3 regions of the Lactiplantibacillus sp. ME-2 genome follow, and region 1 is predicted to be linked to each of the others. Evidence: predicted binding sites of a transcription regulator. Region 1 holds the regulator's gene; each other region holds the start of a gene.

Evidence for each region. The regulator Rex, encoded in region 1, represses fermentation and respiration genes when NADH is low (regulators of the CRP and FNR family bind a similar motif). The targets are predictions, from matches to a motif close to TTGTGAANTANTTCACAA.
Region 2: the regulator Rex is predicted to act here: its motif matches at 5,647-5,664, upstream of MMY95_RS09435 (nitronate monooxygenase).
Region 3: the regulator Rex is predicted to act here: its motif matches at 4,158-4,175, upstream of MMY95_RS05765 (FAD-binding protein).

Annotation. Positions count from the first base shown of each region.
Region 1 covers NZ_JAKZEQ010000017.1:40,581-48,205, forward strand. Annotated here, with positions in the region: gene rimI (ribosomal protein S18-alanine N-acetyltransferase) at 1-500, shown strand, start outside; gene rimI (ribosomal protein S18-alanine N-acetyltransferase) at 493-948, shown strand; gene tsaD (tRNA (adenosine(37)-N6)-threonylcarbamoyltransferase complex transferase subunit TsaD) at 953-1,999, shown strand; gene MMY95_RS07955 (ABC-F family ATP-binding cassette domain-containing protein) at 2,776-4,758, opposite strand; gene MMY95_RS07960 (redox-sensing transcriptional repressor Rex) at 4,927-5,604, shown strand; gene MMY95_RS07965 (type II CAAX endopeptidase family protein) at 5,769-6,413, opposite strand; gene groES (co-chaperone GroES) at 6,606-6,890, shown strand; gene groL (chaperonin GroEL) at 6,946-7,625, shown strand, end outside.
Region 2 covers NZ_JAKZEQ010000023.1:7,055-14,679, forward strand. Annotated here, with positions in the region: gene MMY95_RS09415 (cation:proton antiporter family protein) at 1-1,118, opposite strand, end outside; gene MMY95_RS09420 (GrpB family protein) at 1,140-2,093, opposite strand; gene MMY95_RS09425 (VTT domain-containing protein) at 2,226-2,900, opposite strand; gene helD (RNA polymerase recycling motor HelD) at 3,105-5,411, shown strand; gene MMY95_RS09435 (nitronate monooxygenase) at 5,706-6,635, shown strand; gene coaA (type I pantothenate kinase) at 6,804-7,625, shown strand, end outside.
Region 3 covers NZ_JAKZEQ010000011.1:13,829-21,453, forward strand. Annotated here, with positions in the region: gene MMY95_RS05750 (nitroreductase) at 1-124, shown strand, start outside; gene MMY95_RS05755 (6-carboxytetrahydropterin synthase) at 240-608, shown strand; gene MMY95_RS05760 (elongation factor G-binding protein) at 676-1,323, opposite strand; gene MMY95_RS05765 (FAD-binding protein) at 1,670-4,039, opposite strand; gene MMY95_RS05770 (DASS family sodium-coupled anion symporter) at 4,504-5,919, shown strand; gene MMY95_RS05775 (LysR family transcriptional regulator) at 6,029-6,916, shown strand; gene MMY95_RS05780 (flavodoxin domain-containing protein) at 6,986-7,411, opposite strand.

The DNA of each region.
Region 1 (7,625 bases):
AAAATCACATCGTTAAAGTGGGCGAAGTCAATTACTATGTCTCACGCGCACTGATTACCGATGTGCCCGAGATGCTAGCTATTGAACGGGCCGTATATGCGGGACAGACACCGTGGGATGAAAATGCGTTTAAGACGGAACTTCGCCGACAGAGCGGTCGTTTCTATATTGTGATGCGTCATGAAGATCGCCTCGTCGCTTTTTGTGGTTGTGTCTTTGATGATCGCCGCCAAGATGCACATATCACCAATATTGCTGTACATCCTGATGTTCAAGGCCAAGGACTAGGCCATTTTATGATGCAAGTCATGATGAAGCGGGCGCGTAAGTTGCATTACCAAACGGTGACCCTTGAGGTTCGTTACAGTAATACGATTGCGCAACAACTTTACCGCGATTTAGGGTTTGAAAAGACTGGTATCAAGAAACGGTACTATTTTGGCGACCATGAAGATGCTATTGATATGACTTATCGTATTCCGGTAGCTACGGATGACTGAACGACAGCTTGTCGCCAGTACGCAGCTTGACGCGGGTCGGGCCGTCCAAGTTTGTTACCAGTTAGCGACATTAGCATATCCCGGTGGCGCACCTTGGCGGCAAGCGACGTTTGCGGCGGACATGGCGTTACCAACGGTACACTATGATTTATTACGGTGGCAGGATGAACTGATCGGGTTTGTCAGCCGCTCGACAGTGCTTGATGAGACCGAAATTACGAATATTGCAATTGATCCGGCCTATCAGCGTCAAGGGCATGCGCGGTGGTTATTAACAGCCTGCTTAGCACAATTATCGGCAGGGTCCGTATTCCTAGAAGTCCGGGCTAGTAATCTCGCCGCCCAGCGCTTGTATCAGCAATGCGGCTTTGACCAGATTGCCACGCGTAAGGAATATTATCATGATCCCGAAGAAGATGCGTGGATCATGCGTAAAATGATTAATTAAAAGGATGGGAACCGTGGAAAAACAAAACTTGATTTTAGCGTTTGAGTCCAGTTGTGACGAGACTAGTGTGGCAGTGATCAAAGATGGCCATGAGATTTTATCCAACGTGATTGCAACGCAGATTAATAGTCACAAACGGTTTGGTGGCGTGGTTCCTGAAGTTGCCAGCCGTCATCATATTGAACAAATTACAATTTGTATTGAAGCCGCACTTCAAGAGGCACACGTGACGTATGCTGACCTTGATGCTGTTGCCGTGACGTATGGCCCCGGTCTAGTGGGGGCACTGTTAGTCGGTGTTAATGCAGCTAAGACAGTGGCATACGCGCACCAATTACCGCTGATTCCAGTTAACCATATGGCCGGGCACATTTATGCCGCTCGGTTTGTTAAGCCATTCGAATTTCCGCTAATGGCACTATTAGTTTCTGGCGGTCATACTGAATTGGTCTACATGCAAGCAGATGGGCAGTTTGAGATTATTGGTGAGACACGTGACGATGCGGCTGGAGAAGCTTATGATAAAATCGGTCGGGTATTGGGTGTTCCATATCCGGCAGGTAAAGTCATTGACGAGATGGCACATGCAGGTCACGACACTTTCAAATTTCCGCGAGCAATGATTGATGAAGATAATTACGATTTTAGTTTTAGTGGGCTGAAGAGTGCGTTCATCAATACGGTCCATCACGCAGATCAAATTGGCGCGACTCTGGATAAGAACGATTTAGCGGCTAGCTTTCAGGCCAGCGTGGTTGATGTTCTGATGAGTAAAACGTTACGAGTCCTCAAACAATATCCAGTTAAGCAATTAGTCTTAGCCGGTGGCGTTGCAGCTAATCAGGGGCTACGTGAACGGTTACAACAAGATTTACCAACCGCTTTTCCTGACACCGAACTAATCTTAGCGCCTCTAAAGTTATGCGGTGATAATGGTGCCATGATTGGTGCTGCGGGCTATGTTCAATATCAGCATCACCAATTCGGCGACGCGGCGCTGAATGCCGATCCAAGCTTAGAATTTGATTGGATGCCAGGTATGTTGAAGTAATGAAGCAGTTATAAACGGGTGTGAAAAGTCAGTCCTTTTCACACCCGTTTTAGTATCTTTTCATTAATTATGATTGAAAGGTGCCGGTTAGGTGGATTCCTGTTCGTCAGCAATGCGCGTCCGATTCCGACCTCCGGGGCTGGGTGACAATTGCTGGAACGTAAGCCGACGTCGATTTGAGCTAACGCATAACCCGCGTCATCTCAAATACGAGTCTTATTCTAAGCCGGAAGCAACCCACTTCCAGCTAAGAATAATTTGGCTACTGAGCATTGTCACCCAGCCTCTCCAGTCGGGAAGCCGCTCGAATGGCTGATGAACGGCCACTGAACTCAGTACAATTTGTCGTTGGCTATTTTGATACTGAACCCTTTAAGTTAAATATCAGAGTGCCTTCTCCACTTTTTCGAAATATTCAATTATTACTACGGTAATTCAGAAATAGTGAGTTATCACAAGACCTTTTCAATCTGACAGTTGATTGATAAAATTAACGTTTATGAAAAACAACGACAAATTCAGCAAAAGTTGGGTATATCCTTGTCAGCCATTCGAACGCTATCCCGACTGGAGGTCGGTGTAGGACGAACTAACTAAGCAAGTTTACACTAACTTGAACTGTTTCCAGCGGGCTTAAGCTGGTCATTTTTGATTCTAGGAATCATCCTCTTTCAATCATGATTTATGCCGCGGATAGGGGCAAAATAATAGTCGCCTCAAGAATTATATTAATTCTTGAGGCGACTATTATTTTTATCTGATGAGTCGTTGGAAAATTAGCTCAATTCTTCTAAAGCTTCAGCTTGTTCGGTCCATTCGGTTTCAACTTGTTCTTGTTGAGTATTGATGGCTTCAAGTTCTTTTTGTAGGTCTTGTAGTTTACCAACATCGGCCGATACTTCAGGTTGCGCCATTTCAGTTTGAATCTGTGTGGCTTGTTCATCTAAGGCAGTCATCTGTTCTTCCAGGGCGGCAACTGAGCGCTCAAGCTTGCGTTTTTCACGTTGTTGCTGCTTGCTGGCTTGGTAATTTTGCTGGCCTTTGGAGCGGGGAGCAGCAGTTGTGGCACTGGTTGAATCCGCTGCACCGGCTTCAGCAGCTTTTTCGGCCGCTTGGCTAGCAGCCGCAGCCGCGATTTCAGCTTGCTCTTGTTTCTTGTCGATGTAGTAGTCGTAATCACCTAAGAAGAGTTCCGTGCCTTCCGGAGAAACCTCTACGACACTCGTGGCGACTTGGTTAATGAAGTAGCGGTCATGTGACACGAACAAAAGGGTGCCGTCAAAGTCGTTGAGGGCGACTTCCAAAACTTCACGGCTATCGATATCCAAGTGGTTAGTTGGTTCATCTAAGATTAAGAAGTTGTCATTTTGCATGGCAAGTTTGGTCAACAGTAACCGGGCTCGTTCTCCACCAGATAGGGCATGAACGGGTTTATCAACATCTTCACCAGTGAAGAGAAAACTGCCCAAAATGGTACGAATGTCTTTTTCAGGAGTGGTGGGATGTTCATCCCAAAGTTCACTGAGGACGGTTTTTTTGTCGTTTAAATTACGTTGCTCTTGATCGTAGTAGCCCGTAACGACGTTGGTGCCAAAAACGGCCTGGCCTTTAATGAATGGAATCTGTCCCAAAATACTCTTTAGGAAAGTCGATTTTCCAATACCGTTCGGTCCAACGATGGCAATAGCTTCATGTTTCTTAATATTCAAGTTGTCGGGTTCCGAAAGAATCTGACCATCATAGCCCACGGCTGCATCTTTGACGGTCAACACAATGTTGCCGCTTTGTTTAGCCGCATGAAAGCCAAAGTGGGCAGTCTTCTCGTCACTATCAGGGCGGTCAAGGCAGTCCATCTTTGCTAACTGCTTACGCCGAGCCTGGGCCCGTTTTGTCGTAGAAGCACGCACGATGTTACGATTAACAAAGTCTTCAAGCTTGCTGATCTCCGCTTGTTGCTTTTCATAATGTTTCCATTGTGCTTGGATTCGAGCCGCTTTTTCTTGCACAAACTGGTCGTAGTTACCAGTGTAGTGCACCATTTCATGGTGTGATAAGTCATAGACTTCGTTAACGACCCGGTCTAAGAAATAACGGTCATGGCTAACGATTAGCAGCGCACCAGAGTAAGACTGGAGATAGCTTTCCAACCAAGTAAGGGTTTCGACGTCCAAGTGGTTCGTCGGTTCGTCAAGGATAAGCAAGTCCCGTTTTTCAAGTAACAACTTGGCCAAGGCCAACTGGGTCTTTTGTCCACCGGATAGTGCCGTCACCGACTTATCGTACACATCGGCGTCGAATTGGAAGCCGTGCAACACGCCCCGAATCTCAGCTTGGTAGCCGTACCCGTTTTTTTGTTGAAATTCAGTTTGAATCTGATCATAGGTTTTCAGGGTCTGTTGATAAGCCTGCTCATCATTCATGATTGCGGGGTCGCTCAATTGATTTTCGAGCTGGTGCATCCGTTTTTCGATGGCATGTAACTCAGCAAAGACACTACTCATTTCTTCCCAAATCGTATTGTTACTATCCAGTCCTTGGTCTTGCGCCAAGTAACCGATTGTTAAGCCCTTGCGCATTGAAATATGGCCTTCGTCCGGTACCGTTTCGCCGGCAATCATTTTAAGTAAGGTTGATTTTCCGGCCCCGTTTCGACCGACAAGGGCCACCCGAGCGTGTTCTTGAATATCCATTTGTACGTTATCGAACAAGACATCGGCGCCAAAACGCCGCATAACTTGCTGTACTTGTAGTAAAATCACGCTTTATTAAGCTCCTTTCACATTTAATTCGTGACATAATTGTAGCATATTGTAACGGCCTGACCCAATTATTCGGAATAATAAGTAATTATTATTTCACAAAGTCACGCGTTATGCTAGAATAGTGTCAGCAAATTCACAAACTTTTAATTAGGAGGACACGTCCGAATGGCAGAAACAAAAATTCCACGGGCAACGGCAAAACGGTTACCGATTTATTACCGCTATTTAAATATCTTGCTAGATGCAGATAAGAAGCGGGTCTCATCGACCGAGTTGTCCGAGGCGGTTAAAGTAGATTCAGCAACGATTCGGCGAGATTTCTCGTATTTTGGGGCGCTCGGCAAACGAGGGTATGGATACGATGTTGAAACGTTACTTGCATTTTTCAAAAAGATTTTAAATCAAGACACCTTAACGAATGTTGCTTTAATTGGGGTCGGTAATTTGGGCCACGCCCTACTGAACTTTAATTTTCACAAAAACAGTAATGTCCGCATTTCAGCAGCATTTGATGTCAACGAGGCGATTGCCAATACAGTCCAAAGTGGGGTTCCAGTGTACCCAATGACGGAGCTCAAAAAGCAATTGATCGAACAACAGATTGAGATTGCTATCTTAACGGTGCCAACCACGGTTGTTCAGAAAATTACCGATGACTTGGTTGATGCAAACGTCAAAGGAATCATGAACTTTACGCCGTTACGAATCTCCGTTCCTGAGACAGTACGGGTTCAGAACGTTGATTTGACCAACGAATTACAAACATTGATCTACTTCATTGAACATTACGGTCAGCAATTAGGTGACAATGGTAATGACGATGAAAATGAGACTGAAGATTAATAACTCGCTTTATCTTTGAAATTAAATGGCTATAAAAAGGCCTCTCTGAATTATTCAGGGAAGCCTTTTTAACATACTTAGATCACGAATCATTGATTGTAACGTATAAATATTCGGTGAAAATTAACGTTGAAACGCTAGGTTAGCGCTACCTAGTAATGATACTAGTGCAGTAAGCCTAATAATGTGGGTAACACAACCGATGCGTTCATTAGGATGTGAGCCGTCATCGATGTTTGAATCCGACCGGTGTGCTGGTATAACCAGCAGAATAATAACCCGATAAAGGCATAGAGGATAAAGTGACCATCCGCATGTGCAAAGCTAAATAGCACACTAGAAATCAAGGCCGCTCCAATCTGACCAGTAACCGCACTTAGATTGCCAAAGATAACTTTGCGGAAGACGATTTCTTCCATAATCGGGGCACCGACAATGATGGCTAAGAAGAAAGCGGGATATTGTTGCCCAACAGTTAAGAGGGTGGTCGTGTTGGTTGACGCTGTTGACTGTCCCAGTAAAGCCGTCATTTTTAAAATGATGACTTGACCAACGATGACTAGGACAAGACCGATCAATCCCCAGATGAACGTCATGAACCAGTTACTTGGTTGTTTTTCAACAACGTTTTTTGTCCGCATGCGACTCGCCAACCAGATGAGTAGGATTGCACCGACTAAGTAGTCGACCGTTTGAATCACGAATACTTGGGCCCCTAGCTGATGGAAAGCAGTCACAAGGACGCTCGGTAGTGCGTAAATAATAAAGTAGATGATAAGAATAAAGATTGATTGGCGGCGATTAACCATCAAGTCACGTCCTTTTAAAAGTTTGATTTAAGATTTATTGATACTTCAATAGTATTCATTATAGTCGATTTGACATTCTTTGACTAATAATTGACAAATCACTTGCAATCTTGAATTAAAATGATATAGTTGACAATGTAATTAGCACTTGAGGTTGAGGAGTGCTAAAAAAGAATAAATGGAGGGATTCACGTGTTAAAACCATTAGGAGATCGCGTTATCTTGCAACAACAAGAAGAAGAAGAACAAACAATTGGCGGTATTGTCATTGCCAATAACGCTAAGGAAAAGCCCCAAAGCGGTAAGGTTGTTGCCGTCAATGACGGTCGTGTTTTAGATAACGGGACAAAAGTTGACCCCAGCGTGAAGGTCGGCGATCAAGTATTATTCGATAAGTATGCCGGTACCGAAGTCAAGTATCAAGGTGCTAAGTATTTGGTATTGCACGAAAAAGATATTGTTGCAATCGAAGACTAATCCATTTAAATTGCGCAACTTAAAATAAATTAAATTCATGAGGTGAATAGAGATAATGGCTAAAGAATTAAAGTTCTCTGAAGATGCACGTTCAGCGATGCTAAAAGGTGTCGATCAATTAGCTGACACAGTTAAGTCAACGTTAGGTCCTAAGGGTCGCAACGTTGTTTTGGAACAATCATATGGTTCACCAACAATTACTAATGATGGTGTAACGATTGCTAAGGCGATCGAATTAGACGATCATTTCGAAAACATGGGTGCTAAGTTAGTTTCTGAAGTTGCTTCAAAGACTAATGACATCGCTGGTGATGGGACGACTACTGCAACGGTCTTAACACAATCAATCGTTAATGAAGGTATGAAGAACGTTACGGCCGGTGCTAACCCTGTTGGCATTCGTCGTGGGATTGAAGAAGCTACTAAGACGGCGGTTGACTCATTACACGCTATGGCACACGAAGTTAAGACGCAAGAAGATATTGCGCAAATCGCTTCTGTATCTTCAGCAAGTGAAGAAACTGGTAAATTGATTGCCGAAGCCATGGAAAAAGTTGGTCATGACGGTGTTATCACGATTGAAGAATCACGTGGTGTTGATACTAGCTTAGACGTTGTTGAAGGGATGCAATTCGACCGCGGCTACTTATCACAATACATGGTTACTGATAATGATAAGATGGAGGCGGATCTTGACAATCCATATATCTTAATTACTGATAAGAAGATTTCAAA
Region 2 (7,625 bases), on a different contig from region 1:
AAAGCGCCGGACTGGTCACTAGTAATTGTCTTCATTGACTTGGCAACTCGAAGAACGGCTAATACCATTGTCATTGTCGTTGCAGTCAGCGCGGTACCGGCTAAAGCATTGGCTTGCTTGAACCGTAACTTTAGGACCCAGTAGCCGCCAATCTTGGCAACCATGTATGCTAAGAAAAATAGTGGAATTAATAGTAAGGTTTTGCCACTTGTTAATAAGGTCCGTAAGTTCAAATCGACGCCAGTCGTAATGAAGAAAATCGGGATGAAGAAGCCGTAACCAATAGCATCCAAGCGTTCGCGGGTCGTTTCACTAGGGTTCAAGAGTTTCAAGACGATTCCGGCCACAAAAGCGCCCAGGATGTTTTCAGCACCGACGGATTCGGCCACCGTGACCATCGTTACAATCAAGAAGAAGGCTAACCGAATATCTAGTTGTGTCGTCGATTTGTTAATATTTTGATAGAAGCGGAAGAATGGTTTGAACCGTAAGAGTAATAGTGCGGCAACGGCTAAAATGAGTAATAGTAACCAGAGACTTTGTGAGTTACTGCCGTAGACGGATGCATAGAGCGTCAGTCCCATCATCGGTACAAGTTCACCAAAGACCGAGATGAGCAGAATCGTTTGTCCGAAAGCCTTACTAAGCAATTCCTGTTCTTTTAAAGCTGCAATTACAATACCAAGTGAAATCGTGCCAAATAAAATCGCGGCAAGCCAGAAATCACTGAAGAGGCCGCTGACTTTAAAAGCAGCGGCGAGTAACAGCGATAGAACAATAATTGTGCTGTAGGCGTACACCGAAAGTCGAACTGGCGAATATTTCGGTGTGTTGACCGCGTTTTTTTGTTCTAAAGGTGTTAACGCCGTGAGCCGCTTCTTAAATAGGCTAAAGTCAATTTCAAGTCCACTTAAGAACAGCAGGACGATGACGCCAATCGTTGAGAGTTGTGAGATAAGGTCAGAGGTGTTCACAAAGTTAAACACGCTGGGGCCAATTACGATACCGACAATGATTTCCATGACGGCCGTTGGCAAACTGTTGATTTTGAATTTAGCCATGATAAGCGGAATTAATAATGCGGCTAATAAAATAATGACTAAGGAAACTTGATCCATGAATAAATACCTCGATTCGTTTTAGTACACACGGAGCTGATCATCATCAAAGCCCCAGAAAGCTTCGCTAGCATGTGCATCGGTGAAAACTTTCAGGATTTGGTCGACACCAGGGGCTAATTTGTCAGGCGTCAGTTGGCTCAATGGTTGCCAACTAATGGCCCCCTCGTATGAGCCGGCTAGCAAATCACCGTGATAGTGACTAGTGGTGTATAAGGTACCAAGCGACACGTCGCCGTCCGCATTTTCGACCCACGTTACGGTGCCAACTAATTTTAATTGATCGACGTGCAAGCCGGTTTCTTCTAATACTTCACGCTTCATCGCGGTTACTTGTGATTCACCGCGATCAACATGGCCGCCAGGAAAAGTTAACCCCGACCACTGTGCGTCAATCTTATTTTCAACCAGGACATCGCCGGTCGCTGGATTGGTGATAAGGCACATGTTGACGAGTTCTGCACGGACGGTCCGGTCGTGGTGTTCATGCTGATCCTTAGTGGCTAACCAGTCTTGGGCCTTGTCATTGATGCTTGCCATGAATGCTGCTTTCATTTGTAGGTAGGCTGCGAGATCGGCTTGTCCATTGCGCACACCTTTTTCGCGAATGGCAGTATACTTGCGGCCGTCTGTCCGGTGCGCATTGAGATAATCCCGGAAAGTGAGCAATTGCTGATAATGCTGTTCATCAGTTGTAATGATCACGTGGATGTCGTTAGCAGCTAATTGCGTCGCGTAAGTATGCGTCGTTCCAGCGACCGGTCGTGCGTGTAACGTAGCTACGGCAGCCGCCTGATCTTTAACAAGCAACGCCAAGTCAATTGTTGGACGCGCTAATAATTGGGGCATGGCCGTACTACCCACGTGACTACTTTTTAATAGATTCGCCTGTAATTGCTGGCGTAACAAGGTTTGATACTCGGTTGCTTGCTTTTGCCAGTCAGATTGATAGGCAGTTAATTGAATTGGTTGCATAGAATCCCTCCACTCGAATAAGTCATTGAAAGGATACACTTTTTGAGTGGTTTTGAAAAGGAAAGATATGCCTTTCAAAGCGAGAAGCAATAAAAAAACACGATTGCAGATCAACCGTGTTGTGTGTGGCGCTTATTTGAGATTGAGTGTTGTCCGTTGTCGCCAGGTCTTAATCAGCGCAACCACTGTGGCTGGAATGAGCGCGGCGGCCATAATTCCTAGAAAACAGAGCGAGAGGTGGTTTTGTACGAAGCTGATCGAGCCAAAGAAGTAACCGAGTGAACAGCCGACACTGACCCAGATACCAACGCCAACTAAGTTCCAGATAGCGAAGGTCGGTTGCGGCATTTTAGCGGCCCCGGCACTCAGCGGGACAAAGGTCCGCACGAGTGGAACAAAGCGGCCAAACATGACAGCTTTCGCGCCATACTTAGCAAAAAATTGTTGTGCGCGTTGTTGCTTGGATTGGGGGAGGTGGCATTGCAACCACGGTAAGCGAATCAGATGGCGGCCAATTTCGAAATTGACAGTGTCGCCAATTACAGCAGCCACAAAGAATACTGGCACCAGAATCTGAATACTGAGGGCGTCGCTGTGAGTTGCAGCCATCGTGCTGGTGAGAAAGATCAATGATTCGCCGGGAAGAAATGGGAAAACGACCATGCCCGTTTCAAGAAAGATAACGGCGAATAATAAGATGTAAGACCAACTACCAAGCGTAGTTAATAGTGGGACGATACTTTGTTCTAAATGGGTTAAAATGGCTATTAAATTGACCAACGGCGCCACCTCCAATTTAAGTTGCATTTATTATAAGCGTCTGCGGGTTGAAAAACAGATGTAACCGATTACATTTCTTCCAGTTTAACACAATCGTAACTTTGATAGACCAATGTTCAAACAAATTTACATAAAAAATCAAAAACTGGCGGCTGCCATGGGTTATTAATTGAGTCGGGCCGCCGATAGTGATAAAATTATTGTTCGATATTTAGGAATGGAGGGCGTTCAATGGCTAAGTCAATTAAAGCTGCAGAACAGGAACACTTAGATCATGTGGTTGCGAAAATTAAGGTGGCTGAAGAGCAACAAAGCCAAACCATTACGCGCTCGGAAAAAGATCAGGCCGATATTAAACGTGACTTGCTGAATAACATCAATATAAAAACGGATAGTTACGAAGGCATGATGGAGACCGGATTATCCGTGCGGCAGCAACAACAGATGATGGATGAGCGGCAGAATAGTTGGAAGCACGCGACTAAGCAATTATCGACGTTAAAAAAGTTGGAAAAGAATGCTTATTTTGCGCGGATCGATTTTCATGAGACTGGTGAGCCTAAGCCTGAGACGATTTATATCGGACTCAGTTCATTTTCTGACACGCCGGATCACTTTTTGATCTACGACTGGCGAGCGCCTATTTCCAGTATTTATTATGACGGTGGGTTAGGGCACGTGACGTACCAGACTCCGGATGGTGAACAGACCGTTAATGTGAAGTTGAAGCGGCAGTTGATGGTTGAGAATGGCCAGATCGTGACAGTCTACGATACTGATGAAGCCGTTGGTGACTCGATGTTACTAGAAGTGTTGGATGAAAAGTCCGATGTGAAGATGAAGAGTATCGTGACGACGATTCAAAAGGAACAAAATACCATTATTCGGGATACGAGTTCTGACCTCCTGTTTGTGCAGGGGGCGGCCGGTTCCGGGAAGACCTCGTCCGTTTTACAACGGGTCGCATACTTGTTGTATCGTTACCGGGGTAATTTGACGGCCGGACAAGTCATCTTGTTCTCACCAAATCAACTCTTTAATGATTATATTAACCAAGTATTGCCCGAACTGGGTGAACAAAACATGGTTCAGATGACTTATTTCCAATACGCATCGTACCGGTTACCACACATGCAAGTTGAAACTTTACAGCAGCGGTTTGAAACTGAAAATACACCGCAGATGGCAAAGATTACGAAGTTGGAAGGTAGCCTCGCATTTTTCAACGCGGTTACAACGTATGGCCGACATTTGGAACAAGCGGACATGCGTTTCCGTAACATTACGTTGAACGATGAAGTGATTATTTCCCGGGAAAAGATTAAATCGATTTACTACTCTTTCAACGAAAACTACCACTTAGCGAACCGGTTATCAGCAACTAAGGAAGAATTAATCAAGATTTTGAATCGCAAGGTTGAATCGGAGATGCGTTCCAAGTGGGTCGAAGAAGCGGTTCAAGACTTATCACGCGAAGAGATCAATCAATTATATGGCAATCAGCCGCGGGAATTTAAGAATGGCGATAAAGAGTTTAAATTCTTAGCACGTAAAATTGTGATGCAACGCTTAGGAAAAGCCCGGACGCAAATCGTGCGTAACCGTTTCTTGAGCATCAACATGCAGTACGCGCATTTCTTACGCGAAGTACCGAAGATCATCAAGTTGGCTGATCACGGTATCTCAGCTGCTGACTGGGATGCTACGGTTGAACGGAAACTAGCCGAGATTAAGGAACGTCATATCTCGTTAACAACGGTCTCAGCTTACATGTACCTGCATGACTTAATGACCGGAAAGCACGGGCAGCGTGACATCCGGTTTGTCTTCTTGGATGAGATTCAAGATTACAACGCCTTTCAGCTAGCGTTCCTGAAGTTTAGCTTCCCTCAAGCCCGCTTCACAATGCTCGGTGACTTGAACCAGGCGATTTTTACCAAGGAAAACAGCCATTCGCTGATCAATGAATTGGCCACATTATTTGACCCTGAAAAGACGCGGGTCGTGCAATTGACTAAATCGTACCGGTCAACGCAACAGATTACTGATTTCACCAAGGAAATTTTAGTCAATGGTGAAGCCGTCACGGCTTTTGATCGTCAGGGCGACTTGCCAAATGTCGTTGTGACGCCTAACTTTGAAGCAGGGGTTGATCAAGTCGTTGATCAGCTAGCGATGAACGATTCTGAACGTGATACGACGGCAATTATCGGGAAATCCTTAGCAGAATGCGAGGCGCTCACGAAGGCCCTGAAAGCTCGTGGTGAGCAGGTCACGTTGATTCAAACTGAAAATCAACGCTTGGCTCCTGGTGTCATTGTAGTCCCGTCTTTCTTAGCAAAAGGGTTGGAGTTTGACGCGGTCATCGTGTGGAACGCTAATCAGGAAAATTACCAACGTGAAGATGAACGGCAACTATTATATACAATCTGTTCACGGGCCATGCACGAGCTAACGCTAGTCGCGGTGGGTAGCTTGTCACCGTTACTAGCGCGGGTGAACCACGCCTTGTATACATTAAATGAAGCAAAAGTTTAAGTCAGTTTAAGACAGTGAGTACCGCTCCATTCACCTGGAGTGGTACTTTTTTTAGTTTTACTTGTGAAGGAAATCTTAAGGTGCGTCAGGATGATCAGTAGTGGAACAGTTGGGGACTTGTGTCGGAATAACTAAGAAAACGCTATCATAACGATGGAATAAGCGTTAAAATTAACTCATCAAGTGCAGTAGTCGGTGAGAGACAATGGCCTTAATGCTGACTAGGCACACAATATCGTGAAAATACTAACAACTAGTTAGAACGGTTGTTAGTGACCTGAGGAGGAAACGACGATGTCAATCACTGAAATGTTAGGTATTCAATATCCCATTTTTTCTGGTGCCATGATGCGAATTGCGACCCATGAATTAGTCGGGGCGGTTTCGGAAGCTGGGGGACTCGGTGTTTTAGGTTCAGCGGGGTTATCTGCCGAACAGTTGCGAGCAGAGATCCAAGAGACCCGCAAGCTGACGGATAAGCCGTTTGGTGTCAATTTAATGTTACAGATGAAGAACTGTCCAGAACTGGCCCAAGTCATCATTGATGAGGGGGTCAAGGTCGTGACGACTGGTGCGGGTAACCCGACTTCATATATTCCGCCGTTACACGCGGCCGGTATTAAAGTGATCCCAGTGATTGCTTCGGTCCACCATGCCCATAAGATGGTGGCGGCCGGTGCAGATGCGTTGGTTGCTGAAGGTCAAGAATCAGGCGGACATATCGGTCAAACGTCAACGATGGCATTATTACCTCAAGTCGTGGACGCTGTTGATATTCCGGTGATTGGTGCTGGTGGTGTCGGTGATGGTCGCTCGATTGCGGCGATGTTTGCGCTGGGCGCCCAGGGTGTGCAGTGTGGCACGATCTTTTTGACAGCTGAGGAGTGCCCGGTTCCAGCTAGTTATAAGCAACGGGTATTGGCTGCCAGTGACACGGATACAATCGTGACTGGCCGCAGCCAGCGCGATCCGGTACGGGCGCTAGTTAACCCGATGTTGGCGCAATACTTGCAATTGGAGCAAACTAACGCGCCGGTAGCAGAATTACACGCGTTAGCGGACGGTTCATTTGCGAAAGCCGTTGAAGATGGCGATATGGAACATGGTACGCCCATGGCTGGCGAAGTGGCGGGGATGATGACGACAATTCGGCCAGTCAAGGAAATTATTACGACGTTATTTGGTCAGGCTCGTGAGGTCGCGGCACAACTGAAAATCGAATAAGATACAGTAGCATAGCTCGGTACTAGGTCAGCGTTAACTAGTATCGAGCTATTAATGGTTATTGGCTATCAATTAGGAATCCGGTTAATTTGAATTTTAATCAGCGTTTGATAAGGGTTTCATGTTATAATCAACCCATTAATTTAGTAATGGTGGCAGACAGAAATCATGGAAGATCAGATGAACTATTATCGCTTCTCACGTGAACAGTGGAAGCAATTTTATCGTAACAATCAGCATCAAGTACCATTGACCGCAGCCAATTTGCACGAAATTGAGGCGTTTAATGACCGGATTAGTCTCGACGATGTCCGTGATATTTATATGCCGTTTGCGCATTTGTTGCAGGCCAAGTATGAACACTACTTGTCATGGCGGGAAACGGAGTCCGTTTTTTTACACCGCCAGAACCGCCAATCACCCTTTATTATTGGAGTGTCTGGAAGTGTGGCAGTTGGCAAGACCACCACAGCACGGTTATTAGAGATTCTATTTAAATATTTATATCCAGACCGGCGGACGCAATTGATTACGACGGATGGTTTCTTATACCCGAATGCCGAGCTCAAAAAGATGCAATTGATGGAACGTAAAGGGTTTCCGGAAAGCTATGATATGACGCGGCTGATCCAATTCTTGAACGATGTGAAGAGCGGAAAGCCGTTAGCGAAGGCCCCGGTATACTCTCATCAGACTTATGATATTGTGCCAAACCGCTTTGACGTGATCACGCATCCTGACATTTTGATTATTGAAGGGATTAACGTGTTGCAATTGCCAAGCAATCAGGCGATCTACATTAGTGATTTTACGGACTTCTCAGTGTATGTGGATGCGGATGCCGATTTAATTGAAGATTGGTACTTAGAACGCTTCAAGGCCCTGATGAAAACGGCTTTCCAGGATCCGACGAATTATTTCTATCCTTGGGCGATCGGTGATCCGAAGGACGCGATGGCGATGGCCGAGCGTGTTTGGGAAGAGGTTAAC
Region 3 (7,625 bases), on a different contig from region 1:
GATGCCTGCGAATAAAGTAGTGGCGATGGGGATTGCTTTAGGCTATGAGAAGCCTGAAAAACCGTTAAATCAATTTCGAACTGACCGAGTTGCTACGCCGCAAGTTTTGCATATTATCAACTAATTTAGACTCACTTTTGCAGCAGAAAACCAGCTGTTTACCAGCAGACACTATTGCCAACCGACACCGTTTCATCTAAGATGGAGGGTAACTTGAACCTGATAGGGGAGGCTGGGCAATGCCGACTAAACAACGAACGTACAAAATTAAGTCCTATGTCAACGCTAGCCATGCGGTGCGGTGGGCAACTGGCTCCGGAAAAAAGCACACGCACACGTGGGAAATTGTTTGTGAATTGCACACGGTTGATGCGATGGTCGCTTTTTACGATATTGAAAAAAACTTGCATCAAGCGTTGGATGAATTGTCAGGTAAATTTTTGAACGACTTACCTGAATTTAAAACTGTTAATCCAACTGTTGAAAATGTCACGGAGTATTTATTTACCAAGATTGATAAGACATTGCGAGACAACGGGGCGCAACTGCTGCGAATTGAAGTTAGTGATTCGCCAACACGCGCTTATTGTATTAGTGTCACCGAATAAGATTAATGAAAGGGGCCACCAAGAACGGCAGTTGCAGCTGTTCTTGGTGGCCCTGATTTTTATTTAATTATCGTTTTGGACGGACAACTGCTAAAAAGTCAGCTAAAGCCTGCGGGTTGGTCAATTGTCGATTACACTGATTGCTGTCACGACAAATGTAATTGCCGTTACGCGTGTAAGGTCCGAGACCAGATGACTTGGTTGTCGACATAAAGAGTGCGACGTTGCCAATTGTTTGGCAAATGGCACAGACGCCCTTGACTGTTTGTGGTGCTAAATCTCCCTGGATACCAATGAGACGATCATGATCCGGGATTACTAAATACTTTTTCTGGTTACCACCATCATTCCAACCTAGGTAAGTCAATTCGTGTAATGCTAATTGTGACCATACAGGCTGCTTCAACTTTTTGACCTTGCGAAACAACTTGCTTAGTTGCTTTGTCGTCAAGGATGGAAACGGAATAATTAGCGGAATTAGCGTTTCAAGTAGTTGAGGGGCCTTGGCACGGGTTAGCCGGTCCGTTTGCAAATGGGACAAGAAATTAGCGGTGATTGGATTGTCACTAGGAAGCAGTGGCGTAATCCGCTCGATAGCTTGTGCCCGTACGACGGCTCTAATTTGAAGATCGTTTACGGCGAGCTCGGCGCTAATTAACTGATTGACTTGCTGAGTAATATAACTGTATTGATAGGTGGTAATTGTCGGTTGCATAATATAATTCCTTTCAGATTCAAACCAGACACTTCTCTGAAAGGTTCTGTCGAAAAGTGTCGCTAACGAGCAGCACTTTTGCGTACAGATAATGATGCCATCATCATTAATCATCTCCTTATTGTGGCCGATTATAGCCACAGCGATAAACAGTATAACGTATACTGCTGATTTTGGCAATAGATGGTGTCTGTTTTGATAGGCACCTTGCATAACTTATATTTGGAAATCAAATACCGTAAGTCCTAAAATGTTTCACGTGAAACTTTCGCCATGGGACACTAAAACATCACGCAACTCGTGAGTTACGTGATGTTCTCAAATACATATTCGCTTTGAATTGTGCTTAATTCGTGACTGAATCTTTGACTTGTTTCAGCGCATTTTGGACCGCTTCTTTAATAGCTCGGCTAGATGCAGAGGCACCTAAAACGGCGTCAACGCTAGTGGAGTTGGCTGCCACAATTTCTTGTGGAATTTGATCGATAGCGGTTAAACCAACATCTTCACTTTCATGGTGTTGAATAACATCGACTGCTTGAATTTTATGGTCGTTGTAAGTCACACGCACAATAACTTTGCCACCTAGCCCGGCATTGGAACTGCCGAGATATTGATCAGCGGCCAGTTTAACATTAGATGCTGTTTCGCCATCAACAAGGTCATTAATTCCGTTGGCTTCGTTGGCGGTGACAGATTCACTATCTACCTTTGGACGAGCAGCGTTTTCACCGGCTAACTTACCAAAGATCAAACATTCGGCTAAATTACCACCACCTTGATAGCAGTTTGCAACGATACCGCCTAATTCACCAGCGCCGAACAAGCGTGGAATAGGTTCGTCATTGACGTTGAGAATTTGGGCATTTTCATTGCGTTGTGGCCCCCCTTGCGTGTTGAGGACGTCATTGGCCGCAGCAATGGCATAGTAAGGGCCATCGTCCAGTTGACGCATCGTTTGCGGATCACGACCAAATTCAAAATCACGTCCCACTTCTGTGTAGTGATTAAAGTCAGTTACCGTCTGTTGTAGATTATTAGCAGGAACTCCCAATTTGGCGGCCAATTGTGCAATCGTTGGCGCGGAAACGAGCTTGGTCATGAATTTCGGATACGGTAACTGACCAGCCTGACTTTCTTCTTGTTTGAAGGCATCGTACTGGGTTTGATCAAAAATTAAGTAGGGGTGCTGATTATTCATTGGGATTAGCCAAGAGCCATGTGTGTAAACGTGTCCGTGACGGTGCTTAGCGTCTTCTTGGAAGTAGCGTGTCCCGTCATCAGCGATAACGAAAATACTACCGTTTTTTAATAAAGGCCAGTGTTCAATTTGACGGCCCCGTTCATTGGCGTCTTCTTTGAAGGTGATTCCAGGTAAGATACCGTGAGATTCATAATTGGTCATGTGCCACATTTTGGCATCAACTTCTTGAGCCATTTTGATACCATCACCGCGGTTATAGAGCGTCCCAAGTGGTGTCAGATGATCACTGTGCAAGTAGGTTTGCTTTAACTCAGGATTGTTTTCAAAACCACCCATAGCTAAAACGACGCCATTATTGGCATGGATATTAAGCAGTCGCTCGCCCCGTTTGATTTGGACCCCTTGGATCACTTTAGTATTAGGATCTTGGATCAAATGTTGTGCCCGTGAGTCCAACCAAACGTCAATATTGTCAGCTCGTTCAAGGACTTTTTGCCGGAGTAGTTTCCATAATGCAGCGTCTTTATCACGTTTGTGAACGAGGGCAAAGTCAATCGTATCACTTCCGGCTAGTTCTGGGTATTCCGCCATGGTTTTCTTGATGGCAACGGCATCACCGGGTTTAATATCATGTTTCCAACTAACGGCTTTAATCCCCAGATATTTTTCAAAATATGCTGGAATTTTACTCATGCCGCTTAAATAGGCGTTGAGTGTCTTAGTAGGGGTACTGAATGGCGCGCCCAGTGCTTGATAATAAGCGGTTAGTTTATCTAAGCTTTCACCCGTAACGACGTGTTGGGCGGAGTAGCGGGTGTTGCCACCTTCACGGCCAAATGGTGCCGCATCAACTACTAGTACGTGGGCACCATTATCAGCAGCAAAACGAGCCGCTGAAGCACCGGCACCACCAAAGCCTAAAACGATGACGTCGTAGTTACCGTGCCAGTTCACATTGAGCGCGGGCGTGCCGTTGAGTGCCTTAACGTATTTTTCAAAGTTATCGAAGCACCGTTCCAAGAACTTGATAGAAGGGGCATCGGTCATTTGACCATTCTGATCAAAGGCTTTAGCAGCGTAGCTTAACATGTATTCATTGCCAGGGAGTACCTGAGCATCAACTCCGGGCGCATTGAGAATATTGCGTAAGTCACCTTGAGCACGACACGTCCCCTGTACGCCAAGGGAAGTACCAACTAACATGACCGGTTTATTAGCAAAGGGGTGGAGCTGGTAAGAAAGCCATTCAATAACGTTCTTGAGTGCGGTCGGAATGGCATGATCGTATTCGGGTACCCCGATGATCACCCCATCGGCCTGGCTAATTTTATCATTTAAGGCTTGAACGGTCGCCGGGATATGATTTTGAGTTGGTTCATTAAAAAGGGGAATCCCTGTAATTTCATTAACGTCAATGGTAGCCCGTTGACTAAAATGATGCTTCATAAATTGTAATAATTCACGGTTGTAAGACTGTTGTGCCGCCGTACCAATCAAGGCAATATATTTCATAATTAACATTCCTTTATTAGTTTTTAGTTGGATAAGTATACGAATTGTTTACGCTTTCAATATAAATAGTTACCTAGAAAAAACAACCGTTAATTTTAACGAAGCCAACAGAATGCTATTGTGACAAGGATAACAAGCTGTGATTAACTTGACGGGTTGTCGAAACTTTAGTGAGAATTAAGCAAGTGGCAAACTTTATTTTAGCTTTTTATAAATTCTATTTATAAAAGTGTCCGATAAAAGGCACTAGTCGCTATGATAATTTCAGGTATTTTTAATCGCAAACAGGTCCCTGTAGGCTGTATATAACGGGTTTTATTGCGACACCTCAAGCAACTACAACTAAATTTAAATTGACAGACTTATAAATTAAGTTATGGTGATATTTAAAAACGGCAAACAACCGTTAATGGCAAGATATGTGAAAATCTTAACAATTATATGAAGATTAGGAGGAAGTGCAGATGTTGAGTGAAATAAAATGGAAGGGCTTTCTGTTACCGCTAATTTTTGGAATTGGGTTATGGCTAGTTACGCCACTACGACCAGTAGCAATTAGTATTATGGCGTGGCACTTATTTGCAATTTTTGTGGCAACGATTATTGCTTGTATTACCAAGCCATTACCGATGATGGCCGTCACGCTGATTGGGATTGTTGTCGCGACGTTAACGGGTGTTTTTACGATGGACGAAGTCGCTACTGGTTTTGGTAATTCGACGGCGTGGATGGTTGCCATGTGCATGTTCATGGCTGCTGGTTTTATTAAATCAGGACTTGGCAAGCGGATCGCCTATCTGTTTGTCAGTTTATTTGGCAAGCGCACGCTGAGCTTAGCATACGCCTTATCCTTTGTTGATGCCGTATTGGCGATTGGTATTCCTAGCAATAATGCGCGGGTCAACGGGATTATGTATCCCATTATTGATAATCTTTCTCGTGAAATGGGATCTGATCCGAAACAGGGCACACAGCGAAAATTAGGCTCATTTCTAGTTTTTAATGAATATGAAGTTAATAATATTACATCAGGCTTGTTTTTGACCGGTTTAGCTGGCAACATGGTGGCTATTGGTTTAGCTAAGATGCAGGGAATCACGGTAACTTGGATGCAATGGTTTATGGCTGCTTGTGTCCCAGGTATTTTATCGCTACTAATTATTCCATGGGTACTATATAAAGTCTATCCCCCTGAGGTGAAACAAACGCCAGACGCGCACCGCTGGGCAACGACGCGTTTGGCCGCACTTGGAAAAATGACAGCTAGTGAAAAAATTATGTCAATTACCTTTATTTTAGCGATTGTTTTATGGTTGATCGGGACTAAAATTGGCATCGATGCGACCGAAGTAAGTTTTATCGCAGTTGTTATTTTGCTGATTACGGGCGTGTTAACGACTAACGATTTGCTCAATGAACATTTTGCTTGGAATATTTTAGTCTGGTTATCGATCATCATGATGATGTCTAAGAAGCTAATGATACTAGGCTTTTTCCCATGGTTTTCCAAAACGTTAGGTCATTTACTGAATGGTATGAACTGGATTAGCGTGCTCATTATCCTGTTTTTAGCTTATTTTTACTTACATTACATGTTTCCGAGTGTTTCAACACAGATTTCGGCGTTATATGCTGGCTTTTTATCCATCGCCATTGGTGCCGGTGTTCCCCATGTTTTAGCGGCGTTACTATTGGCATTTGCTGGTTCAATCAACTTGTCAACGACGCCGTACTCGGCCGGGCCCGCGGCATTATTGTCAAGTACAGGCTATGTGACTAGTGCGGAGTGGTGGCGATTGAGTGCAATTATTGGGGTTATTTTTAACGTCATCTGGTTAGGTGGGGGCTTGCTGTGGACCAAGTTATTAGGCTTTTGGTAAGACTAACTGAGCAATATAGATGCGGTAAGTCGTGATTGATCCTGACCACGATTTGCCGCATCTTTCGTGTTAAAATTAGGTATTAAATAGATTGAATGGGGGCGTTGACGTGAATGAACGCGATTTAAAGTACTTCTGTTCATTAGTTGAGACGGGAAATTACACGGCCACGGCGACCAAGTTTCACGTCACACAACCGGCTATTTCTGCAGCTTTACGACGATTGGAAGAAGAATACCAAGCAGTATTACTAACGCAGGCCAACCATCGGGCCCAACTAGTAACGACGGCAGCGGGGCGGACCTTGTATATTAAGTCTAAGCAACTCTTAAAAGACGTTGCGCAGATGGCACTGGAAGTTCATCACGCTAATGAGCAGCAAGTTCGGCTCGGATTTTCCAATGTTGCGGGTGGTATTTGGCTTCCCCGGGTGATAAAAAAATTTATCTCAGTTGATTTATTAGACCAGGTCACAACGACCGTTGCTGATTCAGAACAATTGTTAGTTGACTTGCGGCAAGGCAAGTTAGACGCAGCGGTTTTTTCAACTTTGGTCCCAGAACGTGCCACGGATTTACGGGTGAGCATCTTAGAGGAACATCAGATGCAGGTCTTGGCCAATGTCAATAGTCCATTAAGTCACTTAAAAACGATTCGAGCAACTGACTTACAAGGAGTGCCTATCATCGCTCGTCCTAAACACGCATTACCACGGTTAGCATTAGAACAATATTGTCAGCGCGGCCACATACAGCCTAAAATCGTCTACGAGGCAGCTACCAACGCGTTAGTCGAAGGTCTAGTTGCTCAAAACGTTGGTGATGGGGTGGTCATTGCGGATTCCGTAGTGCTAAGTGATCAGGTTGTAGGGATTCCACTAGCTGCCCAAGAGCAATTACACTGTTACATGCAACTGGCGGTGCGGAAGTCCTTTTTGCCTAACGCTAAACAGCAGCGGTGCATTGACGTCCTACGTCAAATTAGACGGGCTAATTAGGTCTTCAGCACTAATCCAAAAATAGCGCTCGCATTGACTTTTTCAGTCAACGCGAGCGCCGTCAAATCATTATTGAGCTAACATTTTTTGAGCGAATTCCTTAACGAGTTCAATCTGCTCATCTTTGAGCTTGCCGCCAGTACTGCCGATGATTTTCATTCCTTTGCCACCCATGACTTGGTGGAAGTGGCCGATGACGGGAATGCCCTTTTCGGTGGCAATCTTTGTCAGGGCTTTGTCTGAAACCATTTCTGGTCCGCCAGAAGTTGTGAATAGGGCGATTTGTTTGATCTTAGTCGGATCAAGGTTCTTCATAAAAGCAGATGCGGTTTTGTCGGGTTTCATAAAATAAGTACCGCCGCCAAAAAAGAGTGTGTCAGCTTGTTCGACAGGTGTATCGATGGATTGTGCTGGAACACCTGCCACGCTAGCGATTTGTTCGGCAAATGCTTGTGTATTGCCATTGCGAGTTTGATAACGAATTGCTACTGTCATGGAAAAGACCTCCGATAAATTAGTTGAAATAAGACCGTTCTCGCGATGAGTAACTGCTCAGGGGGACTGGTTATAAGTTTAGAATAATATTGTAATATCAATTCTAGTATAAATCGTTTTGAAATCGATTACAAAAATATAGTGAGCGCATTCTTGAGGGTTAAGGCTAGCTTATTCGATTGCTGGAATAGTCACAGCAATCTATCGCGGTTAC